Regions from separate parts of the Shinella sp. HZN7 genome, predicted to be linked through region 1. Evidence: riboswitches for the same ligand, from Rfam matches in the RefSeq annotation. Region 1 holds a riboswitch; each other region holds the start of a gene.
What was found. A riboswitch is a leader RNA that binds a small molecule or an ion and turns the genes downstream of it on or off. The one in region 1 is predicted to bind cobalamin.

Region 2: it holds a riboswitch for cobalamin, as region 1 does, so the genes downstream of both, shn_RS19540 (hypothetical protein) here and shn_RS04020 (aromatic ring-hydroxylating dioxygenase subunit alpha) in region 1, are expected to answer to the same signal.
Region 3: it holds a riboswitch for cobalamin, as region 1 does, so the genes downstream of both, shn_RS10480 (CbtB-domain containing protein) here and shn_RS04020 (aromatic ring-hydroxylating dioxygenase subunit alpha) in region 1, are expected to answer to the same signal.
Region 4: it holds a riboswitch for cobalamin, as region 1 does, so the genes downstream of both, nrdH (glutaredoxin-like protein NrdH) here and shn_RS04020 (aromatic ring-hydroxylating dioxygenase subunit alpha) in region 1, are expected to answer to the same signal.

Annotation. Positions count from the first base shown of each region.
Region 1 covers NZ_CP015736.1:829,587-835,239, reverse strand. Annotated here, with positions in the region: gene shn_RS04025 (hybrid-cluster NAD(P)-dependent oxidoreductase) at 1-1,078, opposite strand, end outside; gene shn_RS04020 (aromatic ring-hydroxylating dioxygenase subunit alpha) at 1,080-2,324, opposite strand; cobalamin riboswitch at 2,428-2,626, opposite strand; gene shn_RS04015 (DUF6656 family protein) at 2,925-3,530, shown strand; gene shn_RS04010 (diguanylate cyclase domain-containing protein) at 3,547-4,614, opposite strand; gene shn_RS04005 (L-threonylcarbamoyladenylate synthase) at 4,763-5,653, shown strand, end outside.
Region 2 covers NZ_CP015736.1:4,061,823-4,067,475, reverse strand. Annotated here, with positions in the region: gene metH (methionine synthase) at 1-1,547, opposite strand, end outside; gene shn_RS19540 (hypothetical protein) at 1,631-1,846, opposite strand; cobalamin riboswitch at 1,948-2,165, opposite strand; gene shn_RS19535 (GH36-type glycosyl hydrolase domain-containing protein) at 2,585-5,653, shown strand, end outside.
Region 3 covers NZ_CP015736.1:2,167,805-2,173,457, forward strand. Annotated here, with positions in the region: partial or broken gene cobN (cobaltochelatase subunit CobN) at 1-526, opposite strand, end outside; gene cobW (cobalamin biosynthesis protein CobW) at 780-1,829, opposite strand; gene cobU (bifunctional adenosylcobinamide kinase/adenosylcobinamide-phosphate guanylyltransferase) at 1,833-2,357, opposite strand; gene shn_RS10475 (CbtA family protein) at 2,359-3,147, opposite strand; gene shn_RS10480 (CbtB-domain containing protein) at 3,160-3,336, opposite strand; cobalamin riboswitch at 3,383-3,750, opposite strand; gene shn_RS10485 (peptidoglycan-binding protein) at 3,830-5,653, opposite strand, start outside.
Region 4 covers NZ_CP015736.1:1,710,294-1,715,946, forward strand. Annotated here, with positions in the region: gene metE (5-methyltetrahydropteroyltriglutamate--homocysteine S-methyltransferase) at 1-1,723, shown strand, start outside; gene shn_RS08305 (acyl-CoA thioesterase) at 1,720-2,541, shown strand; cobalamin riboswitch at 2,568-2,786, shown strand; gene nrdH (glutaredoxin-like protein NrdH) at 3,037-3,258, shown strand; gene nrdI (class Ib ribonucleoside-diphosphate reductase assembly flavoprotein NrdI) at 3,268-3,666, shown strand; gene nrdE (class 1b ribonucleoside-diphosphate reductase subunit alpha) at 3,663-5,653, shown strand, end outside.

The sequences.
Region 1 (5,653 bases):
TGGGCCGCGAGCAGCAGGCGAGGATGTAGCCCTCCTCGATCTCGTCATCGAGGATGCCGCCATTGTGGCGCATGTCCACCTCGCCCGAAACCTTCATGACCCGGCAGGTGCCGCAAAGGCCACCCTCGCAGGCCGCGCCGATGCGCACGCCCGCAGCGCGCGCCGTCTGCAGGATCGTCTGGCCGGGCGGGCATTGGGCGTCCTTGCCGGCCATGGTGAAGGTCACGGTAGAAACGGCGTTGGCATCGATCTCCTGCTCGCCGGCGCCCGCGCGGATGGCGATCGCCTCCGGGGCGGGCGCGGCGGCCGGCTGGAAGCTCTCCTCGTGGTAGCGGTCCATGTTGAAGCCGCAGACTTTCAGCATGTCGCGCACGCCGCGCATGAAGGGCTCCGGGCCGCAGCAGAAGACGGTGCGGTCGCGGAAATCGGGCGCGAGCAGCGAGAGGCGCGCTGCATCGATCCGGCCACGCAGGCCATGCCAGCCGTCGCGCGGATTGTGCCCCTCGACGACGAAGCCGAGCGCAAGGTTCGGCATCTGGGCGGCGAGGCATTCCAGCTCCGCCTTGAACAAGAGGTCCTCGGGCTTGCGGGCACAGGTGATGAAGGCGACGTCGGACTGCGGCGCGCAATCCGACATCCAGCGCGTCATGGACATCATCGGCGTGACGCCGGAACCCGCCGAGATGAAGAGGTACTTTTCGGCGGGATAGCGCACGAGGGAGAAGTCGCCGAGCGGGCCGAAGGCCTTCAGGCGCATGCCGGGGCGCAGGGTGTCGAACATCCAGCGCGTGCCGATCGAGCCCTTCTGCGCCTTCACCGTCACGGAAACGGAGAAGGGCCGCGAGGGCGTCGAGGAGAGCGTATAGGTCCGCATGACGGGTTCGTCTTCCGACACCGGCAGCTCCAGCGTGACGAACTGGCCCGGCAGGTAGCGGAACCAGTTGTCGCGATCGGAGCGGAAGGTGAAGGTCATCACATCCGATGTCTCCACCGTGGCGGCGATGCATTCCAGCATGTGCTGGCGGTCGTTCCACGGATGAAGCTCGTCAAAGTGGCGGAAATGGCTGGCGATCGTCATGTCAGGCCACCCGCGAGAGCGGCTTTTTGGCGCCGTCGAGCCGGTCGATCATGAAATTCGCATACCATTCGACGAACTGCATGACGCCGCCCTCGTCCTCCGGCGAATAGGGGCCGGGCTGGTAGGCCGGGGAGCGGATGCCGAAGGCGTTTTCCTCGACGATGCGGCGGTCCTGGTCGTTGGTCTCGGTCCAGACATGGGTAAGCTCGTCGAGACGGTAATCGACGCCCTCGACGGCATCCTTGTTGACGAGCCACTTGGTCGTGACCTGCGTCAGCTCGGGGCCGAGCGGTAGCACGCGGAAGGTTATGGCGTGGTCGGCGAGCACGTGGTTCCACGTCGTCGGGTAGTGGAACAGCAGGAGCGTGCCGATATGGCTTTCCAGGACATCGTTGGAGAGCGGTCGCTGGACGGCGCGGGCACCGGACATGGTGTAGCTTTCGGCCTCCTGGATGAGCGGCATGCGCGCGGCGCGGAACTGGCCGGTCGGCGACATGCGGAATTCGCTCGGCAGGCCCGCCGCCTCGCATTTTTCCCAGTGCGCGGCGATGACGGGATCGTCCTTGGCACCCTGCACGCCGGTGGCGCTCGGGGCTTCCGGATAGGTGCGGCAGAGTTCGGGATGGTTGGCGGCGCAATGGTAGCACTCGCGGTTGTTCTCCCAGACGAGCTTCCAGTTGCCCTTCTCGACGATCGTGCTTTCGAAGGCGACCTTCGTCTCGCCGAGACGGTGACGGGCGAGATAGGGCTCGACCAGCGCGCGGAAGGCGGAGAAATCCGGCGCCTCGTCGGCGAGGCAGATGAAGATATAGCCGCCGACGGTTTCGCAGTGCACGCGCTTCAGGCCGTGCTGGCTCTTGTCGAAATCCTCGGCCATGTGACGGGCGAAGAGCAGCGAGCCATCCAGTTCGTAGGTCCACTGGTGATAGGGACAGACGAGCTTTGCGGAGGATCCCCGGTGCTGCGTGCAGACGCGCGAGCCGCGGTGGCGGCAGGAATTGTGCAGGGCGCGCACGGTGCCCGTGCGGTCGCGGGTGATGACGACGGGGTAGTCGCCGACCTGCACGGTGAAATAGTTGCCGGCCTTCGGGATCTCGCAGTCATGGCCGATGAACAGCCAGTCGCGATACCAGATCGTCTCCAGGTCCAGCTTGTAATGGTCGGGGTCGATGTAGAAGGCCTGCTCGAGGCTGTGGCCCTCGCGCCGGTTCTTGAGCTTGCGGAGCACGTCGCTGCTGATGTCCATGCCGGATCCTCGATATCAAATTGGGGATGAGGCGCACGGAAGGAGACGGCATCCGGGCGCGGGGGCGCACGGACTGCACGCTTCCCGGCCGCCCGCCGCAGCCAGTCACGATCACACCCAAGGCTGGTTTCCGGGCTCAGGAGCGTCCTTCCGGACCATCGCGGCGCCTTCCCGGACCTTTCCGTCCAGTGGCGTCTCGCCGCGCTTTTCTCCTCCACCGTTGCGGGGGCAGCGCCGGATTTCAACCGGCTTCCCAATTCTCCGCTCTTCGTCAGAACGGCACCTCGAGTGTTCTTATCTAAGCGCAAGATTCAGCAAACGACATGTCAGATAGCGACATGCCATTCCGATTTGACGACAGGAGACAAACGATGCCCGGCGAGATGTTCACGGTTGTTACTGCATATATTTCAATCAATTATGCCAAAATAACAGGCACCAAAGCCACGCCAGGGGCAACCTGGCGGGCGCGCCGACACAATTGTCATATTGCGACCCATCCGAAACATGCGGAAAAAGAGGGAGCGGCCCGGCAAGGAATGTTTAACGCCGTTTCCATAAACTTCACCGCATCGGGGCGTGAGGATGGAGTGCCGGCGCGTGCAGCAAACCAAGTTCCGTTATTACGACGCGGTCGCCTACAAGCGCGCGAACCAGCCGAAACCGGCCGTCCATACCGAGTTCCTGCGCACCGGCCGCATCGACCGGAACACAAGCTGGAGCCCGAGCGAGAAGCGATATCTCAGCTACCATGAGGTGGCCGAGCGCACCGGCCGCAAGCTGGAGAATGCCGGCATTGTCACGCATGACCGCATCAACGGCTTCCATCAGTCGATCCGCTTTCCCAAGCTGATCTTCCACCGTACGCTCGCCCGGACGCCGCATCTCGGTTATTGCCACATCACCGTCGCCAATTCCCGCTTCGCGGAATTCGAGAACGTGCAATGGGCCTTCTACATGGCCAATTTCTTCGCCGAGATCGGCGAGGAGGAACAGTTCTTCGCCGATATCTCGAAGAAGGCGGGGCGCATGTATTTCGCCGTCGCCATCACGCCGGCCGAGGAGGAAGGCCGGCTGCAGATCGACCGCAAGGTGCGCGGCAACGGCGTGCTCTTCCGCACCGACGATCCGAAGCTCGCCATGAAGAACGTGCTCATGCTCGGCGCACGCGACGAGGCGCTGCGCAAGATCATCCGCGCGCTTTAGGCTCCCTCCCCCTCCATCAGGCGGGCCGGTAGATCAGCCATTCCTTGCCGGCAGGCACCTCGTCGCCGCGGCCGTAGACGACGATCTGGTCGCCGCCCGCGCTGCGTGCCTCCGCCAGCGCGCGCTCGCAGGCCGAGGAAAGGTCGAGCGCGCTGTCGGCGCTCTCCGTCATGCACACGCCCGCCGAAAGCGTCAGGTGGCCGAGATTGCGGCCGGTGCGCGGATCGCGCAGCGCCACCGTCTGGAAGGCGGCGCGCAGGAGGTCGATCAGCCGTGTCACCTCGCCCGCATCGGCGGTGTGGAACACGAAGCCGAAGCGCAGGCCGTCGAAGCGCACGGCAAGCTCGCCGGCCGGGAAGGCCTGGCGGATGAGGCCACCATAGAAGGTGACGAGATGGTCCGATAGGGCCTCGATCTGGCCGGGGGAGAAGCGGCGCTCGGCATCCACCTCGGCAATGGCAACGCCGCAGAGCATCGGCAGGGAGGGATTGGCATAGACGCGGGCGAGCGCCTTGTTGAAGGCGCGGCGGTTGCCGAGCTTGGTCGGCGGATCGACGAACTTCATCGCCTCGAACTCCGCCATCTCCTTCTGGATGCCGTCCATGACGGCCGATTGCGCGGCAACCTTCTCCGCCATTTCCGCCGTGTGGGTGACGCGCAGTTCCGTTGCGCGCTGCAGCGCCTCCAGCGAGGAGCCGAGCGCGCCCTCCCCGAGGCTGCCGGCATCGCGGATGACCTGCGAGGCCTCGCCGATCAGGCGGCCGTAATCCGACAGCGAGCTGCGCTCCTGGCTGAGCAGGTCCATGAAATTGGCCATCTCGTTGCTGATGGCGCCGGCCGAGCGCTGCAGCACGCCTGCCTCGTGGTGGTGCGGCAGGTATTTGCGGCCGAGTTCGTCGAGCGCGGCTTGCGTCTTGTATTTGCCGAGCGCGATGAAGTCGCGCACCAGATCGGGATTGCAGCCGGCATAGGCCTCGTAGACCAGCTCGTAATTGCGCGGCAGCCCGTCTATGCCCATCTGCTTCATGGCCGTTGCGACGCGCAAGGCGATGTCGGTCGTCGAGGATTTCTTGTGCGCCATCATTGCGAACCTGCTGCTGGATCTTTCAACCTTCCATAGCAGCCACCGCTTTCGGCCGATCTAATCCGGTCGCTCGCATTTTAGGCAATCGGCGACCCTTGGCTTTTGCCGGAAAAGCCCTGTAAAGGAAGCCCCGACAAGGAAGGGCGACATGGCGGACATCGTGGATACGCGGACGGATGCGGAGGCGGCGCTCGCAAGGGCCTGCGAGGCGCTGGGCCGGGGCGTGCCGGTCGCCATTCCCACCGAGACGGTCTACGGCCTTGCCGCCGACGCCACCAACCCGCTGGCCATCACCCGCATCTACGAGATGAAGGGCCGGCCGCGCTTCAATCCGCTGATCTGCCACATGGCGGACCTTGCCATGGCGGAGGAGCACGCGGTCTTCGATCCGCTGTCGCGCATGATCGCCGAGGCCTTCTGGCCGGGGCCGCTGACGCTCGTGCTGCCGATCCGGCCGGAAAGCGCCATCCACCCGCTTGCCCGCGCCGGGCTCGACACGATCGGCATCCGCGTGCCCAAGGGCTTTGCCAGCCGGCTGCTGTCGGCCTTCGGCCAGCCGCTCGCCGCACCCAGCGCCAACACGTCCGGCCGCATCAGCCCGACCACCGCCCGGCACGTCGCCGAGGATTTCGGCGCGAAGCTGGAGCTGGTGCTGGATGCGGGGCCGGCCGTCGTGGGGCTCGAATCCACCATCATCAAGGTCGAGTGCGAGACGATCCGGCTGCTCAGGCCGGGCGGGCTGGATGCCGCCGAGGTCGAGCGCGTCACCGGCCGGCCGGTCCTTCGCAACGAAAAGGCAGGCGCCGCGATCGAGGCGCCGGGCATGCTCGCCTCGCATTACGCGCCCGATGCGCCGGTGCGGCTTGATGCGCGCGACGTGGCGCCCGGCGAGGTGCTGATCCGCTTCGGCGGCACGGCGCTGCCCGGCGAGGCCGATGCGGCGCTGGTGCTGGACCTCAGCCCCAGCGGCGACCTCGCGGAGGCGGCCGCCAATCTCTTCGGCTACATGAAACAGGCGGATGCGACCGGCGCCCGCTCC
Region 2 (5,653 bases), 1.4 Mb from region 1:
TCCACCTTGCGCGCCTTCGTGTCGGCCTGGCCCTTCTCGTCGAAGGCCATGACGACGACGGCGGCGCCATAGGCGCGCACCAGTTTGGCGTGATGCAGGAAGGCTTCTTCGCCCTCCTTCAGCGAGATCGAGTTGACCAGCGGCTTGCCCTGCACGCATTTCAGGCCCGCCTCGATCACCTCCCATTTCGACGAATCGATCATCACCGGAACGCGGGCGATGTCGGGCTCGGCGGCGATGAGGTTGAGATATTCCACCATTGCCCTTGTGGAATCGATCAGGCCCTCGTCCATGTTGATGTCGATGACCTGCGCGCCGTTCGCCACCTGGTCGCGCGCGACATCGAGCGCCGCGGCATAGTCGCCCGCGGTGATCAGCTTGCGGAATTTCGCCGAGCCGGTGACGTTGGTGCGCTCGCCGACATTCACGAAGGGGATGGCCTCGGTCAGCGTGAAGGGTTCGAGGCCCGAGAGGCGCATGTGGCGCGGGATGTCGGGGATTTCGCGTGGCGAGTGGCGCGCGGCGGCCGCGGCGATGGCGCGGATATGGTCCGGCGTCGAGCCGCAGCAGCCGCCGACGATGTTGACGAGGCCATCGCGCATGAAGCCCTCGATCTGGGCGGCCATTTCCTCCGGTGTTTCGTCATATTTGCCGAAGGCGTTCGGCAGGCCGGCATTGGGATAGGCGCAGACGAAGGTCTGGGCGACGGACGAGATCTCCGCGAGATGGGCGCGCATGGCATTGGCGCCGAGCGCGCAGTTGAGGCCGATGGAGAAGGGCTCGGCGTGGCGCACCGAATTCCAGAAGGCCTCCGGCGTCTGGCCGGAGAGCGTGCGGCCCGAGAGGTCAGTGATCGTGCCCGAGATCATGACGGGCAGTTCGATTCCCTTTTCCTCGAAGACCGCGCGGGTGGCGAAGATCGCCGCCTTGGCGTTCAGCGTGTCGAAGATCGTCTCGATGAGGATGATGTCGGCGCCGCCGTCGATGAGACCGCGCACCTGGTCGGCATAGGCGATGCGCAGATCGTCGAAGGTGACGGCGCGGTAGCCGGGATTGTTGACGTCCGGCGAGATGGAGGCGGTGCGGTTCGTCGGGCCGAGCGCGCCGGCGACGAACCGGCGACGTCCGTCCTTCTCGGCGGCCCTGAGGCCGGCGCGGCGGGCAAGGCGCGCGCCGTCGCGGTTGAGTTCGTAGACCATGTCCTCCATGCCGTAGTCGGCCTGGGCGATGGTCGTGGAGGAGAAGGTGTTGGTTTCCAGGATGTCCGCGCCGGCGAGCGCATAGCGATAGTGGATGTCCTCGATCGCCGCCGGCTGGGTCAGCGTCAGGAGATCGTTGTTGCCCTGCTGGTGGCAGGCGCAGTCGCCGAAGCGCTCGCCGCGGAAATCCTCCTCCACCAGCTTGAGCGTCTGGATTTCCGTGCCCATGGCGCCGTCGAGCACGAGGATGCGCTCGCGCGCGGCGGCCTGGAGGGCGGCGAGGATCTCGCGTCCGTCGCGCGGCGGCAGTTCGGGGCCGAACAGGGTGTCCAGGTGCGATTTGGCCATGGCAAAGCCCTCCGGTGCAATAATCCTGCACCGGAGATCACATAAAGATATCTTTATGTCAATATGTCTTTATGCGGCTGTGGTCAGTGCACCAGCCGATCCGACCCGGCCAGCGAGGCGAAAAGCGCCTTCAGGCGGGCGATATCCGGATCGACCTTCTCGTAGCGCGAAAGTTTCTGCACCTCCTTCAGCGCCTCGACGGCAAGGTCGGCGCCGCGCGGCTGCCAGAGCAGCCAGGAGATGAAGATGGATTCCGGCTTTCCGGTGCCGGAAGGACCGTCATTGGTGATGGCAAGCATTTTCTTCCCCAATCGGAAAATTGGGGGATGACCGGACGCACGCTGCTGGAACTTCGCCCGGAGGGCGAAAAGCAAGCGCACCACTGGGACACCCCGCCCATGGACGTTACGACTGTCAGGGCAGGTCTCCTGGCTTGCGGGTCATCGCGTCTGTCTCGCCTTCCCGGTGATATCCACCAGTGGCCTGGAGCGACAGCAGCTCGCCGTTCACAGTTGCGGGGGCAGCGCCGGTCTTGGCGCTCCTTTCGGAGCATCGCACCGGCTTCCCTCTTAGCCTCCGAGCCGATCGACTCGGAAGACCCTGACGCCGGCAGACTGGCTTGGGCGAGGCTGCAAGTCAATGGCGGGATCGGTCATGCACAGGCGCGACAAGGGCGTTGGGAACTTTTATCGACCTCGGGCATTTCGCATCCACCGGTTCTATGCGCCCCCTCGCCCTTTACGCGGGGCGGGCGATTCACCAAAACCGCAAATGAGGGTCAATGCTGTGCCATCCGGTCCTGTTGACATGTTGCAAGTCTCTGTCCTTACGGCTAAAAAATGCCGTTTTCATGCACCACGCGGCCAGGATGCCTACCAGCGTGTCGCCTGAGCCATGTCCACCCCATCCGCGCCGTCGGGGCGCTGTTTGGTCGCATGGCTGATCGCGGCACCGAGATGAAGCCTGTCCGCAAGAAACCGTTCGGCACAAAGGCCGTTGCCGGATGGTTCAACATGGCCGGATCCAGAATCAGAAACATGCCCCTTCACAATACGCCGCAAGCCGCCTCGCGCGATGCTGACGCCAAGCAGATCGACTATAACGATTCGATCCGCGCCACCTATCTGACGCTGGAAGAGCTGGCCGAATGCGGTGAGGCCCTGGCGCGCGACAAGAGCGCGCCGCTGCCCGGCTTCCAGCCCTTCGAGTTCCGCGCCCGGCACAAGGAAAACGAGAAGGAAATCTTCCGCGTCTATCGCGCGACGGCCAAGGATGTCGAGGCGGGCGCCCAGATCACGCCGGCGGCCGAATGGTTGCTCGACAACTACTATGTCGTCGAAGAGGCGATCCAGGAGGTCCGCCGCGATTTTCCGCGCCGCTTCTATCGCCAGCTTCCGACCATCGAGGTCGAAGGGCAGGTGATGCCGCGCACGCTGGCGCTCGCCTGGCTCTATGTCGCGCATACCCATAGCGGCGTCTCGCACGAGGGCCTGACGGCCTTCGTCCAGGGGTTCCAGAAGGTCGACGCGCTGAAGATCGGCGAACTCTGGGCGCTGCCCTCCTTCATCCGCTTCGTACTGCTCGAAAACCTCCGCCGCATTTCCAGCCGCGTCGAGCGTTCACGGAAAATGCGCTTCAAGGCCAACGAGGTGGCCGATGAGCTGATCCGCCTCAACGATCCGGAAAAGTCCATCGCGCATCTCCAGTCGCTGGAGAGCTTCATCGACGACAACACCTTCGTGATCCAGCTCCTCTATCGCCTGCGCGATGGCCTGACGGCCTCCGGCGCGGTGATCCAGTGGCTGGAACGCAAGATCGAGAGCCGCGGCAGCGACCTCGAAGAGCTGATCGTCGCGGAGAACAACCGCCTGTCCTCCGGCAATGTGACGATGAGCTCGCTCATCAAGAGCCTGCGTGCGGTGGACGACACGGAATGGCCCGTCTGGTTCGAGAGCGTCAGCCGCCTCGACGAGGCGCTGCGCCAGGGGTCCGACTACAGCGACCTCGATTTCGGCTCGCGCAACAAGTACCGCAACACGATCGAGCGTTTCGCCCGCCGCTCCGGCAAGACCGAGCTGGAGGTGACCGAGACGGCGCTGGCGATGACGGCGGAAGATGCTGCCGCCCACGCGGAAGACCCCGACTACGAGGCCAATGTCGCGGCCTTCCTCGTCGGCAAGAAGCGCAAGCTGCTCGAAAAGCGCATCGGCTACCGCCCGTCGATCGTCCAGCGCATCGTGCGCTTCGGCCGCAAGCTCGACTGGTTCGCCATCGCCGGCCCGAACATCCTGCTGACGCTCCTGGCGATGATCGCGGTCTATTATTTCCTCGACCAGCTCGATATCCCGGATGGCGCCTGGCTGATCATGCTGGTGCTTTTCGCCCTGCCCGCTTCGGAGGGGGCGACGGGCCTGTTCAACACGCTCGTCACCTTCTTCGTCACGCCCTCGCGCCTCGTCGGCTACGAGTTCAAGGATGGCATTCCCGAGGATGCGCGCACGCTCGTCGTCGTGCCCTGTCTGATCTCCAAGCGCGACCACGTCGACGAATTGGTGCGCAATCTCGAAGTGCACTACCTCGCCAATCCGCGCGGCGAGATCTATTTCGCGCTGCTCAGCGACTGGGCCGACAGCCAGGTGGAGGAATCTCCGGCCGACCTCGACGTGCTCGACTACGCCAAGCGCGAGATCGCGACACTCTCCGCGCGCTACGCCTATGACGGCCGGACGCGTTTCTACCTGCTACACCGCCGCCGCCTCTACAATCCCTCCGAAGGCTGCTGGATGGGCTGGGAGCGCAAGCGCGGCAAGCTGCACGAGCTGAATCTGCTCTTGCGCGGCGACGGCGACACCACCTTCCTGCCGGGCGCCAACATCGTGCCGGCGGACGTGAAATACGTCATGACGCTCGATTCCGACACACGCCTGATGCGCGATGCGGTGACGAAGCTCGTCGGCAAGCTGCACCACCCGATCAACCGCCCGGTGATCGACGCGGAAAAGGGCGAGGTCATAGCCGGCTACAGCATCCTGCAGCCGCGCGTCACCCCCTCGCTGACGACGGGCAAGGAAGCCTCGACCTTCCAGCGCATCTTCTCCGCCGACCGCGGCATCGACCCCTATGTCTTCACGGTCTCCGACGTCTACCAGGATTTCGTCGGGGAAGGCACGTTCACCGGCAAGGGCCTCTACCATGTCGATGCCTTCGAGACGGCGGTGAAGGGCCGGATCGAGGAGAATTCCGTCCTCAGCCACGACCTGCTCGAAGGCTCGCTCGCCCATTGCGCGCTGGTGACGGATGTCGAGCTGGTCGAGGACTTCCCGACGCGCTACGGCACCGAAACCTCGCGCCAGCATCGCTGGGCGCGCGGCGACTGGCAGCTCATCCCCTATATCTTCGGCCCGTCGAGCGGCATTTCCATGCTCGGCCGCTGGAAGATGTACGACAACCTGCGCCGCAGCCTCATCCCCGTCGGCTGGCTCGTCGCCTCCGTCATGGGCTGGTACTACATGGAGCCGCGCCAGGCGCTGATCTGGCAGCTCGTGCTGATCTTCCTGCTCTTCGTCGCCCCGACGCTCTCGCTGATTTCCGGCATCATGCCCCGCCGCAACGACATTGTCGCGCGCGCCCATGTGCACCGGGTCATCTCGGATATCCGCGCGGCCAATGCCCAGGTCGCGCTGCGCATCGCCTTCATCGCCCATTCGGCGGCCCTGATGGCCGATGCGATCGTCCGCTCGCTCTACCGCACCATTGTCAGCCGCAAGCTGATGCTGGAATGGCGCACGGCCGCGCAGGCCGACAGCGCCGCGCGCGGCGGCATTCTCGCCCATTACAAATCGATGTGGCAGGCCCCGGCGCTCGCCGCGCTCTCCGTGGCGCTCGCCATGGTCTCGAAGACGGGCTTGCCTTTCATCGGAATCCCCTTCGCCCTCGTCTGGGCGCTCTCGCCGGCCATTGCCTGGTATGTCAGCCAGACGGCCGAGACCGAGGACCAGCTCGTCGTCTCCGACCATGTCGCGACGGAACTGCGCAAGATCGCGCGCCGCACCTGGCGCTATTTCGAAACCTTCGTCACCGCCGAGCAGCATTACCTGCCGCCGGAC
Region 3 (5,653 bases), 1.3 Mb from region 1:
CGGCCTTTTCCAGCGGCGTGGCCGGTTCCGGCCTGTCGCCGCCGAAGACCAGGGCGTCGGCATAGGCGAGGAAGCGGTCCGCATTGTCGGCGCCACCCTCGTTGAGATAGGCCCAGAGGGTCTGGCGGTCGGTGTCGTCGATGCGGTTGAAGGGCGCGAGGCCCTCGTCCGGCCGGTCGTCGCCGGGCAGCGCCACGAGCCTGATGCCGTTGGCAACGGCGGTCGCCAGCAGCGCTTCCAGCACGTAGCGGAAATAGCTGGCGCCGCCGAGGGCGCGGATGACGATGAGTTTGGCGTGGCGGGCGGTGCGCTCGATATAGGTGTCCACCGACATCGGATGGGAGAGCGTGGCGAGGCTGGCGAGCCGCAGCCGCGTTTGCGTGTCGCGCGCGCGATGGGCGGCGGCGATGGAGGCGAGCTCCGTGTCGGCGGCGGAAAGAAAGAGGATGTCGCCCGGCGTCTGGCCAAGGTCGATCGCCTCGCTGCCGTCGGCGATGGTGCCCTTCTGCGCTAGGAGGAGGTGCATGCGGCGCCTCCCCTTTGCCGGCGTGCCGGGAGGGTGGATCCTCGGGTCAAGCCCGAGGATGACGACAGAAGGACGGGGCGGCGGACAACAGCCGCGGTTGTCCCTGCCGCACCGATCGACAGGCTCTGCGGCCTCTCCTCCCCTCCGTCATCCTCGGGCTTGACCCGAGGATCCACCGGCACGGCACGCCCAAAAAGGCCAAACCGTACCTGAAACGCCGAGGAAGGGAACCGCCGCATGCTCATGCCGAAACTCACACCGCCGCGGCGATGGCCGCGCGCACGGCGGCCTCGTCCATGTCGTGCAGGCCGATGACGACGAGGCGGGTGCCGCGGGTCTCGCCGGGGGCCCAGGCGCGCTCGAAATAGTGGTCGATGCGGCTGCCGACGGCCTGGACGAGCAGGCGCAGCGGCTTGCCGGGCACGTCGGCGAAGCCCTTGACGCGCAGCACGTCATGTTCGGCGATCACGCCCTTGAGGCGCTCGATGAAGGCGGCCGGCTCGGCGATGGCGGGCAGCTCGACGACGAAGCTGTCGAATTCGTCGTGGTCGTGCTCCTCGCCGTTCTCGTGCTCCAGTTCGTGGTGCGACTTGCGGTTGGCGATGTCGTCCTCCGTGCCGACGCCGAGGCCGAGCAGCACGGCGGCGGCGACCTCGCCGTTCTTCGCCTCGATCATCGAGGGCTTGCGGGCGGTGCGGGAGGCGACCTCGTCACGCACCGACTTCAGGCCGTCGGCATCGATCAGGTCGGTCTTGTTGAGCACGATGAGGTCGGCGGCGGTGAGCTGGTCCTCGAACAGTTCTTCCAGCGGGCTTTCATGGTCGAGGTTTTCGTCTTCAACGCGCAGCGCATCCACCTTGTCGTGATCGTCGGCAAAGCGGCCGGCGGCGACGGCGGCGCTGTCGACCACGGTGATGACGCCGTCGACCGTCACCTGCGTCTTGATCTCCGGCCAGTTGAAGGCGGCGACGAGCGGCTGCGGCAGGGCAAGGCCCGAGGTCTCGATGACGATGTGGTCCGGCCGGTTCTCCCGCTCCAGGAGCTTCGTCATGGTGGGGATGAAGTCGTCGGCGACGGTGCAGCAGATGCAGCCGTTGGTGAGCTCGATGATATCGTCCTCGCTGCAGGCCTCCGCGCCGCAGCCCTTCAGCACGTCGCCGTCGACGCCGAGATCGCCGAACTCGTTGATGATGAGCGCGATGCGTTTCCCCCCCGCATTCTGCAGGAGGTTGCGGATCATCGTCGTCTTGCCCGCGCCGAGGAAGCCGGTGATGACGGTGGCGGGGATCTTCTGTTGCAGCATGGCTCAACCCTTCATTTTCAGCGGCAGTCCGGCCGCGACAAAATAGACTTCAGGCACGAGGGCGGCGACCTGCTGGTGCAGCCGCCCGGCATGGTCGCGGAATTCGCGCGCCATGCGATTGTCAGGCACGATGCCGAGGCCGACCTCGTTGGAGACGAGGACGATGCGGCCGGGCGCCTGCCGGATGGCCTCCAGGAGGCCGGAGGATTCGGCGGCGATGTCCCGCTCTTCCAGCATCAGGTTCGTCACCCACAGCGTCAGGCAGTCGACGAGCACGGCCCTGTCGGCCCGCGCCACGTCCCTTATGCGCGCGGCGAGCGCCAGCGGCTCCTCATGCGTCTGCCAGCCATCGCCGCGATCCTCCCGGTGCCTTGCGATGCGCGCGCGCATCTCGTCGTCGAAGGCGCGGCCGGTGGCGATATAATGACGCGAGAGGCCGGTCTTAGCGACCAGCCTCTCGGCAAAAGCGGATTTTCCGGAACGCGCACCGCCCAGAACCAGGACGGCTCCGGGCGATGTCGATGTCATGTCAGGCAGCCTTGGCGATCTTCTCGTTGGCAAAGCCGAGCGAGAGGCCGAGCACGATCCAGAAGAACAGGGTCGTGGCCAGGGCGGCGACGGCGAATTCCGCGCCGAGCACGGCCGGAACGTTGCTGGAGATGTCGCCCGGCTGCGGCGCGCCATAGACCTGCGGCGCCGCGATCAGCACGATGCCGATGACCTTGGCGACGATGTTCTGCTTGAGGAACAGCAGGTAGAGGCCGGCCGCCGACAGGATGACGGTCGCGATCCACCAGACCTGGCGGTCGCCGAGATCGGCGGCGGGGAAGCCCGGAAGCTCCGGCGGCAGGCCGATGGCCGGCAGCATGTGCACGGCAAGCCACCCCGCCGCGCCCCAGAGCGCGCCGTTCGCCACCGTGATCGGATGGCCGGAAACGAGGCTGAGGCCGGCGAGCAGCAGGCCGAAGCCGGCGCCCGTGACGAGGTTGGCGAGCAGCGTGCCGGAGAACCGGCTCATGCCGAACATGATGCCGCCCTCCTCGTGGTCCTCGCCCTCGTGGGCATAGGCGACGGAGACCGGCGAGAGCGCCGAGGCGACGTCCAGGATGACCGCGCCGAGCGAAGAATGGTCCTGCGTCTGGGCGGCGCCTTCCGTGCCGGGCGTCGTGCCTTCCGCGGCGGGCGCGGCTTCGTCGCCGCCCTCGAACTCCTCGGCATGCAGGATGAGCGGAACGACACGGGCCTCCTGGGCGGCCGTCATCAGCACGCCGGAGAACAGCCCGGCCACCAGGGCGGCCAGGAGATAACGAACGATCATGTCAAGAACTCCTTAGTGGCAGGGAAAGCCGTAGGAGTGACGCGTATCGTGGGCCGTGTCGTGCAGCACGGCGGAATTCGCAAGGCCGGCACCGAAGACCAGGAAGGCGCCGAGCAGGAGAGCGAGGACACCGGCGACGAGACGATCGTTTGCGGAAAGGGTAACAGAAGACGTAGTCGAAACAGCCATGACAACCTCCGTGCAGGCAGCGGGGAAACCTCCCCAGGTCGGACGAAATGCCCTTACATTGGCTGGCAGGTCTCCTGGCTCGCAGCGTCCGGCGTCCAAAACGCCTGCGGGGCACCCTCGCCTTCCCAGGCTCCGGCATCGCGAAAAGGCGGACGATTCGTAGAGAAAGAGGCGTCCAACCTCTGCTGATCGCGATGCCACCCAGTGGCTTTTCCGGCTGGTCGTCAAGACGCGGGGCGAAGGCACCATTGCCCCTTTCCGCGCAGATCCTCCCGTCCGGATGGGCGTCCCTCGCCACTCTACAGTCGCGGGGTCGGCCGTGATTGCAGCGCCCTGATTGGGTCCGCCGCGTCACATTCCCATTTACTCCCCGATCCGTTTCCGGATCCGGGAACCATCCAATATTCCGGATGATTATGCTTCCGCCCCTGCGAAGTCAATCGACCGGCAGCGTCATCACCTGTGCTGAAACCGCCGTCCGGCCGTCGCGATCTCAATAGCCGGGGATGATCACCACGCCACCGCCGCCATTGTAATAGCCGTCGTCGCGGTAGTAGCGCTCGTAATAGCCGTCGACCGGGCCTTCGAGCACGTCATAGTCCTGCTGGTAGCGGCGCTGGCGATTCTGCCGGGCCTCGGCATATTGCGCCGCCTGCCGGAGGGCGCGGTACTGCTGGCGGGAGAGGTAACCGTCGGCGCGGTAACCGGACGAGCCCTGCCAGGCGGCGATCGCGGCGCGGGTGCGCGAGCCGAAGACGCCGTCGACGCCATAGGTGTTGAAGCCGAGCATGCTCAGCCAGCGCTGCGCCTGCACGCGGGTCGATCGATCCATATAGGCCTCGCGGCGATCGACGACCGGCTGCTCGGCCTTGCGCTCGGTCTCGACGGTGGCCGTTTCGCTTTCCTGCTTCGGCTTGGCCGCCTGCCGGGCCGTGTCTGCCAGCGCCGCAAGGCGCTCGCGCGCATCAGCGACGAAGCGGCCGTCCGGATATGCGTCGAGATAGGCGCGGAAGGCCTTTTCCGAACCGTCGAGCACGGCCTTCTGGAAGGTCTCCTCCTCGCGTTTCGCCGCATCGTCGGCCTGTTCTACGGCAAGGCCGCGGTTCTTCGTGTCCGCGTCCTGCGCTTCGTTTTCGCGGGCCGCGGTGTCGTTCGCCTGCGCGGCCCGTTCGGCGGCGGCCGCTTCCTCGGCGCGTTTTTCGGCTTCCTCGGCAAGGCGGGCCGCCTCGGCAGCCTTGGCCTCGGCGTCGGCAGCGGCCTTGGCGGCTTCCGCCTTCAGCCGTTCCACCTCGGCGGCCTTTTCCTCTGCAAGCTTGCGGGCAGCGGCGGCCTCCTCCTCGATCCGCGCCTTCTCGGCCGCGGCAGCCTTTTCCGCTTCTACGCGCCGGGTCTCGGCCTCGCGCCGGGCAGCGGCTTCCTCCTCCGCACGCGCCTTTTCCGCGGCGGCGGCCTCTTCGGCCTTCTGGCGCTCGGCCTCGGCCTTCAGGCGGGCGGCTTCCTCCGCCTTGGCCTTCTCGGCAGCGGCAGCGGCCTCCGCCTTCAGCCGCTCGGCCTCGGCGGCCTGCTCCTCGGCAAGCTTGCGGGCGGCCGCTTCCTTCTCTTCCGTCTCCGCCTTCAGGCGGGCGGCCTCTTCGGCGCGGGCCTTTTCCGCCGCAGCGGCTTCCGCGCGCGCCTTCTCCTCGGCCGCAGCCTTTTCCTCGGCAAGCTTGCGCGCCGCGGCGGCTTCCTCCGCCTTCTTGGCGTCCGCTTCCGCCTTCAGCCGCGCCGCCTCCGCCTCGGCTTTCACCTTCTCGGCTTCCGCCGCTTTCTGCGCGTCCTCTTCGGCCTTCAGGCGCGCGGCTTCCGCCTCGGCCTTCGCCTTCTCGGCGTCCGCCACCTTCCGCGCCTCTTCCTCCGCCTTCACACGCGCCGCTTCCGCATCCGCCTTGGCTTTCTCGGCTTCTGCGGTCTTGCGGGCCTCTTCTTCGGCCTTGGCCTTTTCCGCGGCAGCCTGTTCCTCAGCCTTCGCCTTTTCGGCGGCCGCCGCCGCGTCGGCCTTGGCCTTGGCATCCGCCTCGGCCTGCTCGGAGGCGCCCGTCGCCGGCTTCGCCTTGGCGGCGGCCTGCAGTTCGGCGATGCGCAGGCGCGCCATGGAGGCGAAGGTACCGTTCGGATATTGCTTCAGATAGCCTTCATATTGCGCGACATCGCTGCCGGCCGAGACCTTCTGCCAGAGCGAGAACTCCTCTTCCCAGCGTTTGCCGGCGCTGCCGGCCTCCTTGCCGGTCGCAGCCTGGGCAAAGGCGACCGCCGGCTGGCCGGCGAGCGACAACCCGAC
Region 4 (5,653 bases), 880 kb from region 1:
GGCCGGTGCGGACTGGGTGCAGGTCGACGAGCCGATCCTCGCGCTCGACCTTACCGAAGGCGAACGCCACGCCTTCAAGCTTGCCTATGACCGCCTTGCCAAGGCTGCGCCCGGCCTGAAGGTGATGCTGACGACATATTTCGGTGCGCTGGCCGACAATCTCGAAGCGGCCGCCGCGCTTCCGGTGGCCGGCCTTCACATCGATCTCGCGCGCGCCCCGGAACAGCTCGACGCGGTCGCAAGGACGGTGCGGGCCGATCAGGTCCTGTCGCTCGGCGTCATCGACGGGCGCAACATCTGGCGTGCCGATCTTGCCGCCATTCTCGATCGGCTGGCGCCGGTCGTCGCCGCACGCGGGGCCGATGCCGTCGCGGTCGCGGCTTCCTGCTCGCTGCTGCATGTGCCGATCGACCTGGAGCTTGAAACCGCGCTGGATGCGGACCTCAGGACCTGGCTTGCCTTCGCCACGCAGAAGCTCGGCGAGCTTGCAACGCTCGGCAGGGGACTGGCGCAAGGCAAGGATGCCGTGCGGGAAGCGGTGAACGATGCCGCGCAGGCGATTGCCGCCCGCGCCTCCTCCCCGAAGGTGACGGATCCGCTCGTCCGGGGGCGCGTCGCCGGTATCGACGCGGGCATGAAGACGCGTGCAAGCGCTTTCGAGGACCGCCGCGCGGCGCAGGCGGATGCCATCGCCTTGCCGCTCTTCCCCACGACGACCATCGGTTCGTTCCCGCAGACCAGCGATGTCCGCAAGGCGCGCTCGGCCCATGCCGGGGGCGCGCTGAGCTACAAGGACTACGAGGCCTTCCTGCGCAGGGAAACGGCGGCCGCCATCCGCTGGCAGGAGGAGATCGGCCTCGACGTGCTGGTGCACGGCGAGTTCGAGCGCAACGACATGGTGCAGTATTTCGGCGAGCAGCTTTCCGGCTTCGCCTTCACCCGGCATGCCTGGGTGCAGAGCTACGGCTCGCGCTACGTCCGCCCGCCGATCATCTTCGGCGACGTCTCGCGCCCGAACCCGATGACCGTGCGCTGGTGGCAATATGCGCAGTCGCTCACCCGCAAGCCGGTGAAGGGCATGCTGACCGGGCCGGTGACCATCCTCAACTGGTCCTTCGTGCGGGACGACATACCGCGCAGCGAAACGTGCCGGCAGATCGCGCTTGCCATCCGCGACGAGGTGTCGGACCTCGAAAAGGCCGGCGCGAAGATGATCCAGATCGACGAGGCCGCCCTTCGCGAAGGCCTGCCGCTCCGCCACAAGGACTGGCGGCACTATCTGGACTGGGCGGTCGAAGCCTTCCGCCTGTGCTCCAGCGGCGTGGCGGACGGAACCCAGATCCACACCCATATGTGCTACTCGGAGTTCAACGACATCATCCCGGCCATCGCGGCGATGGATGCCGACGTGATCTCCATCGAGACCTCGCGCTCGAAGATGGAGCTTCTCGATGCGTTCCGGAACTTCCGGTATCCGAACGAGATCGGCCCCGGCGTCTACGACATCCACTCGCCGCGCGTGCCCGGGACCGAGGAGATGACCGGTCTCCTGTCGCTCGCCCGCCAGCGCCTTCAGGATCGCCAGCTCTGGGTCAATCCGGATTGCGGCCTCAAGACCCGCAAGTGGGAGGAGGTGAGGCCGGCGCTCGTCAACATGGTCGAGGCCGCTCGGCGCCTGCGCGATGCCGACGGCCCGCAGGACGCCGCGGTGACGGCGCGATGAGCCGCGCGCTCGAAGACACGGCGGTGCCGGGAGCGATCCCGGCACCGCCCAGCCGTCTCATCGCCCTGGTCTTTCCCGGCGATACGAACCATCACGGAACGCTCTTCGGCGGCGCGGGGCTCGCGCTGATGGACCGTATCGCCTTCATCGCCGCCACCCGCCACGGGCGCGTGCCTTTCGTGACGGCGTCCGTCGATCGCGTCGATTTCCAGGCCCCGGCGCGTGTCGGGGAACTGGTCGAACTCGTGGCACGCGTCACGCGCGTCGGCCGCAAATCCATGACGGTGGAGGTGGAGATGGTGGCCGAGGGCCTCGTCAGCGGCGAGCGGCGGCTGTGCACGCGGGGCAGCTTCAGCATGGTCGCCGTTCCGCCGCCGCATGCAGCGCCGGGCTGGTGCCTTCCGCCCGTGGCGGCGGTGCGGGAGGAGGCCGGCCTCGGCCCATGCGCGAGCGACATCGTTTTCGCCGACCAGGCGAACAGTTTCGGCCGCATGTTCGGCGGCGAGGCGCTCGCCGCCATGACCAGGGCGGCCTTCGTCGCGGCGACACGCCACGGCCGGCGCATCACGGTGCTCGCCGCTTCGGAACGGGTCGATTTCCGCGCGCCGGTCGCGGTGGGGGCGATCGTGGACACCGTCGCGACCGTCGTTCGCGTCGGGCGCACGTCGATGACCGTCGCGGTCGAACTGTGGTCGGAAGACCTGATGAGCGGCGCGCGCGCCTGCACGGCGAAGGGCCGCTTCGTCATGGTCGCGGTGGACGGCCGGGACCGGCCCGTTCCCGTCCGCCGTGACGAAACCGTTGATAAGCCATCATAGTGATTGACGCATTTTTTACCTCGTCTACTATATCTTGTGTTCGAGGTTCCTTCGATTCGAGAGGATCGAAGGCTAAGACGGGAATCCGGGGCGGCCATGATGGCCGCGATTGTCCGGAGCTGCCCCCGCAACTGTAAGCGGCGAGCATTCGTTCGAATAAGCCACTGAGGCGCCAATGCCTTGGGAAGGCGAACGGATGCGGCGACCCGCAAGCCAGGAGACCTGCCTCGTCCATGAACGTCCACGGGCGGGGTGTCCGGATGGCGAGCGTCGGGCTGCGGAAGGATGCCGCCCCGCCGTCTCCCCGATACCCTGCTGCAATGTCTCGGGGTGAGGTCATGTCGATCCTGTTTCCAGTTCCTCCGCGCGAGTAGGCGGCGCCCCGCGCCCGGCCGTCGGCAGACAGCCGCCCGTACCCTTTGAAATTCATCGCACGGCCATCGGCGGATGGCCGAACGATTTCCCATGCCTGATTGAAAAAAAACGAGGAAAGCCATGTCGATCACCGTCTATTCCAAGCCCGCCTGCGTCCAGTGCACCGCGACCACCCGCGCGCTCGACCGCCAGGGCATCGACTACAGCATCGTCGATATCTCCGAGAATGCCGAGGCCTTCGCCCTCGTGCAGGGCCTCGGCTACCGCCAGGTTCCGGTGGTCATTGCCGGCGAGCGGCATTGGGCCGGCTTTCGCCCGGACATGATCAGCGCGCTCGCCTGAGCCGGGGCCATGGCCGGGCTCGTCTATTTCTCCAGCCGGTCGGAAAATACCCGCCGCTTCGTGGCAAGGCTCGGCATCGACGCCCTGCGCCTGCCGGTCGATGCGGCGGAGGAACCGCCGGAAGTCGAGGAGCCCTTCGTGCTGGTCTCGCCGACCTATGGCGGGGGCGGGGAGAAGGGGGCGGTGCCGAAACCGGTCATCCGCTTCCTCAACAATCCGCGCAACCGAAGCCTGATCCGCGGCGTGATCGCGGCGGGCAACACCAATTTCGGCACGGGATACGCCGTCGCGGGCAACATCATCGCCGCGAAATGCGCCGTGCCGTTCCTCTACCGTTTCGAACTGCTCGGCACGGATGAGGACGTCGACAACGTCAGACAGGGACTGGAACGATTTTGGACACGATGAACTCTTTGGTGCCGCGCACGGGCGAGAAGCCGGCGAAGGTCCCGGAAATCACGGCGCTGGACTACCACGCGCTGAACGCGATGCTGAACCTCTACGACGAGGAGGGGAAGATCCAGCTCGACAAGGACAGGCAGGCGGCCAAGCAGTATTTCCTCCAGCACGTCAACCAGAACACCGTGTTCTTCCATAACCTCCGGGAGAAACTCGATTATCTGGTGACGGAGGGCTATTACGAGCAGGAGGTGCTCGACCAGTATGCCTTCAATTTCGTGCGCGATCTCTTCGACCGCGCCTACGACAAGAAGTTCCGCTTCCCGACCTTCCTCGGGGCGTTCAAGTACTACACGTCCTATACGCTGAAGACCTTCGACGGGAAGCGTTACCTGGAGCGCTACGAGGACCGCGTCTGCATGGTGGCGCTGACGCTGGCGCGCGGCAGCGAGGCGCTTGCCCGCGACCTCGTCGACGAGATCATGTCCGGCCGCTTCCAGCCGGCGACGCCCACCTTCCTCAATGCGGGCAAGAAGCAGCGCGGCGAGCTCGTGTCCTGCTTCCTGCTGCGCGTGGAGGACAATATGGAGAGCATCGGCCGCTCGATCAATTCGGCCCTCCAGCTTTCCAAGCGGGGCGGGGGCGTGGCGCTGTCGCTCACCAACCTTCGCGAGATGGGGGCGCCGATCAAGCAGATCGAGAACCAGTCCTCCGGCGTCATCCCCGTCATGAAGCTCCTGGAGGATTCGTTCTCCTACGCCAACCAGCTCGGCGCACGGCAGGGGGCTGGCGCGGTCTATCTCCACGCCCATCATCCTGACATCATGCGCTTCCTCGACACCAAGCGCGAGAATGCGGACGAGAAGATCCGCATCAAGACGCTGTCGCTCGGCGTCGTCATTCCCGACATCACCTTCGAGCTCGCCCGCAACAACGAGGACATGTACCTCTTCTCGCCGCATGACGTGGAGCGAGTCTACGGCGTGCCCTTCACCGAGATCTCGGTGACGGAAAAGTACCGCGAGATGGTCGAGGACGGCCGCATCCGCAAGAAGAAGATCAAGGCGCGCGACTTCTTCCAGATCATCGCCGAGATCCAGTTCGAGTCGGGCTATCCCTACATCATGTTCGAGGACACGGTGAACCGGGAAAACCCCATCGCCGGCCGCATCACCATGAGCAATCTCTGCTCGGAAATCCTGCAGGTCAGCGAGGCGAGCGAATTCAACGACGACCTGTCCTACGCCAGGATGGGCAAGGACATCTCCTGCAATCTCGGCTCGCTCAACATCGCCGCCGCGATGGACTCGCCGGATTTCGGCCAGACCATCGAGACGTCCATCCGCGCGCTGACGGCTGTTTCCGAGATGAGCCACATCTCCTCGGTTCCCTCTATCGAGAAGGGCAATGACGACAGCCACGCCATCGGCCTCGGCCAGATGAACCTGCACGGCTACCTCGCCCGCGAGCGCATCTTCTACGGCTCGCAGGAAGGCATCGACTTCACCAACATCTATTTCTACACGGTGACCTACCACGCCATCCGCGCCTCGAACCGGCTGGCGGTGGAGAAGGGCGTCAGCTTCAAGGGCTTCGAGAACTCGAAATACGCCTCCGGCGACTATTTCGACAAATATACCGAGGCCGAATGGCTGCCGGCGACGGAAAAGGTGAAGGCGCTCTTCGAAACGGCCGGCATCCATGTTCCGACCCGGGAGGACTGGCTGGAGCTGAAGGCCGCGGTCATGCAGGGCGGGCTCTACAACCAGAACCTCCAGGCCGTGCCGCCGACGGGGTCGATCTCCTATATCAACCACTCCACGTCCTCGATCCATCCGATCGTCTCGAAGATCGAGATCCGCAAGGAGGGCAAGATCGGCCGCGTCTACTACCCGGCCGCCTACCTGACCAACGACAATCTCGATTATTACCAGGACGCCTACGAGATCGGCCCGGAGAAGATCATCGACACCTATGCGGCGGCGACGCAGCATGT